DNA from 2 places in the Paenibacillus mesotrionivorans genome. Region 1 is predicted to be linked to the other one. Evidence: predicted binding sites of a transcription regulator. Region 1 holds the regulator's gene; the other holds the start of a gene.
The links. The regulator NrdR, encoded in region 1, represses ribonucleotide reductase genes. The targets are predictions, from matches to a motif close to AACACNATATATNGTGTT.
Positions count from the first base shown of each region.

Region 2: ACI1P1_RS14470 (adenosylcobalamin-dependent ribonucleoside-diphosphate reductase) is a predicted target of NrdR. The motif match lies at 1,405-1,422, and genes of this name have one in related genera.

Region 1 covers NZ_JBJURJ010000027.1:62,997-66,413, reverse strand. The annotation lists gene ACI1P1_RS28445 (MntP/YtaF family protein) at 1-22, shown strand, start outside; gene coaE (dephospho-CoA kinase) at 86-682, shown strand; gene ACI1P1_RS28435 (lytic transglycosylase domain-containing protein) at 679-1,236, shown strand; gene ACI1P1_RS28430 (small, acid-soluble spore protein, alpha/beta type) at 1,332-1,550, opposite strand; gene nrdR (transcriptional regulator NrdR) at 1,734-2,204, shown strand; gene ACI1P1_RS28420 (helix-turn-helix transcriptional regulator) at 2,640-2,870, shown strand; gene ACI1P1_RS28415 (hypothetical protein) at 2,867-3,196, shown strand; gene ACI1P1_RS28410 (ABC transporter substrate-binding protein) at 3,407-3,417, shown strand, end outside.
Region 2 covers NZ_JBJURJ010000008.1:284,610-288,026, reverse strand. The annotation lists gene dat (D-amino-acid transaminase) at 81-914, opposite strand; gene ACI1P1_RS14470 (adenosylcobalamin-dependent ribonucleoside-diphosphate reductase) at 1,537-3,417, shown strand, end outside.

The DNA of each region.
Region 1 (3,417 bases):
GGGATTATTCAGACTGATGTAAGTATACAGGTGATGCAAGTAAACAGGCTTAGGCAAGATTAGAATCAACGGGAGTGCGTACCTTATGAATATCGGATTAACCGGAGGCATTGCCTGCGGAAAAAGTACAGTATCCCGGCTGCTGGCCTCCCGGGGAGCCATCGTCATCGATGCGGACATCCTGGCCCGGGAGGTTGTGGAGCCCGGTGCCCCGGCTCTGGCGGAGGTGGTCCGGGTCTTCGGACCGGACATGCTGAACGGGGATGGGACGCTGAACCGCAAGCAGCTGGGCAAGGTTGTGTTTGAGAACGACGCCAAACGCAAACAACTGGAGGAGCTGCTGCATCCTGCCATTATCCAGTTGCTGCAGGAGCGTATGGCGGAGGCGGAGCGCCTTCAGCCGGACAAGCTGGTAGTGGCGGATGTGCCGCTGTTGTATGAAGCCCAGATGGAGGATCTGTTCCAGGAAGTGCTGGTGGTAGCTGTCGACAGGGAAATCCAATTGGAGCGGCTTATGCAGCGGGACGGTTTAAACAGGGAGGAAGCGGAGCACCGGATTGATGCGCAGATGCCCCTGGAGTGGAAGAAGGAATGGGCGGACGTGGTCATTGACAACAGCGGGACGCCGGAGGAGACGGAACGGCAGGTGGAGCAATATCTACGCAAGAAGGGGCTGGCATGAGAAGCAGGCAAAAGAAGCGCTGGTTCGCCCTGGTGCTGCTCCTGCTGGTCTTGGTTTTATTCTACCGGAGCGATTGGTTGGGCAGGCTGATCTATCCCATTATGTACCGGGAGGAAATCAATCAGGCTGCCTCCGAAGCACAGCTGGATCCCCGTTTGATTGCTGCGGTGATCCGGGTGGAAACCAATTACCGCCCCAGTGCCGAATCCTACAAGGGTGCAGTGGGCATGATGCAGATTATGCCGCCTACCGCCAAGTCGATTTTGCAGGAACGGGAATTTGAAGGGCTGTCGTTGAAGGATATGGAGGAGCCGGAGGTAAACATCCGAGTGGGCACTTGGTACTTGTCCATGCTGCTCAAGAAGCATGACCAAGATGTGGTAAAGGCGGTCGCCTCGTATAATGCGGGACCAGCGAATGTCTCGGATTGGCTGGAAAAAGGGATTTGGGACGGCACTCTGCAAGCAGTCGATCAGATCCCCTTCGGAGAGACAAGCCGTTATGTCCGCAAGGTGATGTATTATTACCATAAGTACCAGGAGCTGTATGAGTAAGCACGGGGATAACCGGAAGAAGCACCGGAAGCCGCTTCCTTGTGGGGAAGGACCTCCGGTGCGTCTCCGGGCTTTACAATAAAGCCGTTATTGCATTATTTTCCGGAAAGAGTTTGTTCGGCGATTTGTACCAGACGGCGTGTGATGTGGCCACCAATTGCGCCGGTGTCGCGTGTAGCCATATTGCCATAGTATCCGTCTTGCGGAATGGCGATACCCAGCTCTTGAGCCACTTCATATTTCAGTTGGTCCAGAGCTTGGTTAGCTTGAGGAACTACCAGAGTGTTGCTGTTGCGGGATTGTCCTGCGCCCATGTGTGTTCACCTCCTTGTCGGTTGGTAATGCTATTGTGTGTCGATGACCGCCTCTTCAATCAAGGGAACCGCTGGAAACTAGGGCGTGTCTGAAACCTCTGAGGGGAGCAGATTTCAGCGATTTTTCAGACACGCCTAACTAGCGGATTGTAAACTGCGAACAACCGGGAGGGAACAAAAACAATGAAATGTCCTTATTGCGATTATGTGGGCACCAAGGTGCTGGATTCCCGGGCGGCCAACGAGAACAAATCCATCCGCCGCCGCAGGGAATGTGAGAAATGCGGAAAACGGTTCACCACCTTCGAAATGGTGGAGGAAACACCGTTGATGGTGATCAAAAAGGACGGCAGCCGCGAGGAATTCAGCCGTGAGAAGGTGATGCGCGGATTGATCCGGGCCTGCGAGAAGCGCCCCGTATCCGTGGAGCAGCTGGAAGCTCTGGTTTCCGAGGTGGAGATGCAGCTGCGGACCACGGCCCAGGCAGAGGTGGAAAGCCGCAATATTGGTGAGCTTGTGATGCAGGAGCTGTATCCGGTGGACGAGGTGGCGTATGTGCGCTTCGCTTCCGTATACCGCCAATTCAAGGACATCAATATGTTCATGAAGGAGCTCACCCAGATTCTCATGAAGCAGCCGCAGGAAGACAAGTAAGGGAACCCCCGCGGCAGGAATACGGTTAGTAAGCACAGCATTTGGATCCGAGCTGTCACGAAACCATCAAGAAAATATCATCGAAGGACTTCTGCCGGATTTTTTAGGCGGGGGTCTTTTTTTAGGACTTGCCTACGGAGCTTGGCGCCGGAACCCACCTGCCAACCGTCGCCGAGCTAATGGACACAGGGGGCGTTATTATACTGAAATCCGGCGTTTATTTACTTTGGCGGGCACAGGAGCCGTTATTTGTGGGAAAAGTGGACTGATGGACGGAAAATGAGGTGAATAGCGTACCGTGTGTCCGCGAAAGGATTAGAAAGCTGCATTTTGGCAAAATAGCGCTCTCTCGGTCCGTAAGGAACAACAAAAATATAAGTAAACTTTACTTTTATTAAATTATAATTTATTATATTGGTGGAGGGAGGTTTACAATTGGAAAAAAATACAGACTCCATTATAAACAAAGTGTATGAGTACCGTGTGTTGAGACGGCTGTCCCAAAGTGAGCTGGCCCAGGCGGTAGGGGTGTCCAAACAAACGATATTTGTCATGGAGAAAAATAACTATTCCCCTTCACTCCTGTTGGCTTACCGCCTTGCAGAATTTTTCGGGGTGCGGATTGAGGATATGTTTACCTACGAAAAAGGAGGAGAAGAAGGATGATTGAGCTTCTGGACAATTGGCTGGAGATCAGCGGTAACTTTAACCTGTTTGTGGGAATGACTACGGCGGTAGCCCTTCTGAGTGCGGCTGCTTACACCTATTTTTTTAGCAAAATCGGAAAGACCGATGAGTATGGCGTGAAAATCCGGCTGAACGTAACCAACCGGATGTTTAGTACCTTGATGGGGCTGCTCATCCTGTTTGTGCTGCTGGTACCGCAGAATACGGAGCACTTCAGGCAAATGCTGCTGTTATGCTTTTCCATGACCGCACTGGTGGGAGCTGTATCCGCAGGGTATTTCTATGTGAGGGATTTCAAGAGCTGAGCGCTGGGGCGGGTTTGCAAACACGCCCTACAGCAGTCGGACGTCAGAGCTGCCCCAACGGGAGGCTCCGGCGTTTTTATTTTTTTGCGGCAGGGCTCTTGTAGAGGATTTTGCCCCCTGATAATGGAAATGTGAATCTGCCCGGCTTCGGCACACCGGATTATAATCAGGGTGTAATCCAATAGAACGATACATGGGAGGTCCCGTCCAATGAAAAAAGC
Region 2 (3,417 bases), on a different contig from region 1:
AATTCCCCACAAAAAAACAGGGACGAACGGATGATGGCTTTCCGCGTCCCTGTTTAGTATGCTGATGAAGTGACTGTTTTCTACATAAATAAGGTTTGGTATTCCCGCTGCAGCTGCCGCGTGATCGGGCCGGGCTGTCCTCCTGCAATAGGTGTTTCGTCGATGAGAATGACCGGTGTCACCTCGGTGGTGGTTCCTGTGATCAACACCTCATCGGCGCTGTACAGCTCCTCCAGGCTAAAGACCGCCTCCTGTACCGGAATACCCACAGTACGGGCTTGCTCCAGCACAACCTGGCGGGTGATGCCGGGCAGAATCAGGTTATCTGCCGGATGAGTCCATAACGTCCCGTCCTTGACCATCATAATGTTGGAGGAGCTGCATTCCGTCACGGTTCCGCTGCGGTGCAGCACGGCCTCGTCGGCTCCGCGTTCAACGGCCTCCTGCTTGGCCAATACGTTACCCAGCAGGTTCAGGGTTTTGATGTCGCAGCGCAGCCACCGGATGTCCGGCACGGATACGATGCGGATGCCGCCGGTAATCTTGTCCCGGTTCCGGGGGAGAGGCTTGCAATAAGCGGTCAAGACGGGCTGGGTGCCCTCCGGCGGGAAGGCATGGCCCCGGGGAGCGGCGCCGCGGGTGATCTGCAGATACAGGATCCCTTCTTCCACCGGGTCCTCCTCCAGCAGCTTGTACATCAGCCCGGTGATTTCCGGAAGGCCGTAGGGGAGAGGAATCCTGAGCTCAGCAGCACTGCGGGCCAGCCGGACCAGATGGGCATCCTCCTGAAACAGGCGTCCGTTGTAGATCCGGAAGACCTCATAGATGCCGTCCCCAAAGTAATAACCCCGGTCATCCGGGTGTATCGTCGCGTCCTGGTAATCCGTAATGGTGAGATTATGGAGAAATTTCATGGCGGACAAGCTCCTTTTTGGCAAAAGTAGGTTTTCCCTATTTTACCCCTATTCGCGCGGAATTGCACAGGGGGGTCGAATGGGCAGCGCTGAATGTCCCCAATAGCTGTTTATGAAGCCGATCTACTATAGAGGACGGCACTATATTTGGAAATAACGGAACCGAATTTCCGCTATTCACCTGCAAGGCTACTACCGCCCGAAATAGCGGAAGCGAGTTTCCGTTATCCGGGTCAGAATTCACTCGGAGCCTCTAAGGAAGGCGAAATAACGGAAATAGCTTTCCGCTAACGTGCCGCCATGAGCCCTACCGCAGCAAATAACGGAAACCGTCTTCCGTTAAAATTCGTGCAGGGACCCATATTGGTACGCAGGGTGAAGAAGACGCAATCTTTTATTGACCACGAAAAAGTGAGCCAGACCGAGAAAATAAAAGCTTCTTCCCGGCCTGTCGGCACAGAATCGCCAATTTCGTCTTTATTTTATTAGAATCACTACATATAGTGGTGTATAATGGACTTCTCGCACTATATCTTGAACGTTCTGCCTCTTTATAGAACATATTCCAGATGTTTTGTCAAGTCGAAATAAACCTATCCGGGAGGGTGTTCATGTGGAAACCATGCAACTGAAGCAATCGAAATTGGAGGGGCTTAGCGAAAAAATATTTTTGGACCGCTATGCGATGAAGGACCCCGACACGAACAATACCAAGGTAGGGGATGCGGTTTTGGTGCTGACCAAGGACGATCCGAAGTTCCCCGCTAAGGAAGTGGGGACAGTAGTAGCCCGAAACGGCAAACAGGTCACCATTAAGCTGCGCAGCGGGGAAATGGTGGAATCCTCCATCGAAAAGCTGACGTTGACCAAGGAGCAGAGCCCCGAGGAGCTGTGGGACCGTCTGGCCAAAGCCATGGCTTCTGTAGAAGCCACACCTGAGAAACGCCAGGAATGGACCGAGAAATTCCGCTACATACTGGATGACTGGAAGCTGGTGCCCGGCGGACGGATCGCCGCAGGTGCGGATGCCAGCGATGAACTGACCCTGTTCAACTGTTACGTGGTTCCGTCTCCCCATGACAGCCGTGGCGGCATTATGTCCACCCTGTCCGAAATGACGGAGATTATGTCCCGTGGCGGCGGAGTCGGCATTAACCTGTCCTCTCTGCGTCCCCGCCGGTCGATTGTTCGTGGCGTAAGCGGCTCCTCGTCAGGTGCAGTATCCTGGGGCGGTTTGTTCAGCTACACTACCGGTCTTATCGAGCAGGGCGGCAGCCGGCGCGGTGCTCTGATGCTGATGATGAATGACTGGCATCCGGACGTGATGGACTTTATCACCGTCAAACAAACCATGAACCAAATCACCAACGCCAACCTCTCCGTGTGCGTTAGCAACGGTTTTATGAAAGCGGTGAAGGAGGATCTGGACTGGGAGCTGGTGTTCCCGGATACCTCCGACAGCGAATATGATGCCGTATGGAACGGCGATCTGGATGAATGGAAAGCCAAGGGCAAGGCCGTCAAGGTCTACAAAACCGTCAGAGCCCGTGACATCTGGCATACCATTATCGAATCAGCCTGGAAATCCGCCGAACCCGGCGTGGTCTTTATGGAATATTATAACCAGATGTCCAACAGCTGGTATTTCAACCCGATCATCTGCACCAACCCCTGCGGCGAGCAAGGTCTGCCGGCTTGGGGCGTATGCAACCTGTCCGCTGTGAATCTGTCCCGTTTCTACGATGCCGAGAAGCATGATGTGGCATGGGAGGAGCTGGGCCGGGTGGTGCGCTATTCCGCCCGGTTCCTGGACAATGTTATTGACAAGACTCCTTACCATTTCGAAGAAAATAAGGAGAATCAGCTGAACGAGCGCCGGGTGGGCATGGGCTCCATGGGTCTGGCCGAGCTGATGATCAAGCTGGAGATCCGTTACGGCAGCCCGGAATCTCTGGAATTCCTGGACAAGCTCTACGGTTTTATGGCCAAGGAGTCCTATCTGGCTTCTGCGGAGATTGCGGAGGAGAAGGGCAGCTTCAAGAAGTTCGATGCGGAGAAATATCTGCAAAGCGGCTTTATGAAAAATATGGTGGAGGCCTTCCCCGAAGTGGGAGCCGCTATCCAGGCCAAGGGAATGCGCAATGTAACCGTGATTACTCAGGCGCCTACGGGCAGCACCGGAACCATGGTGGGCACCTCCACCGGGATCGAGCCGTATTTCGCCTTTGAATATTTCCGTCAAAGCCGCCTGGGCTTCGACAAGCAGCTTGTTCCGATTGCCCAGGAGTGGAAGGATGCACATCCCGGGGAGGAGCTGCCGGATTATTTCGTCACCGCAATGAACCTGTCCGCAGAGGACCATATCCGGGCACAAGCAGCCATCCAGCGTTGGGTGGACAGCTCCATCTCCAAAACCGCCAACTGCCCTGCCGACTTTACGGTGGAGGAAACCGAACGCTTGTATGAGTTGGCCTTCGATCTGGGCTGTAAGGGTGTCACCATC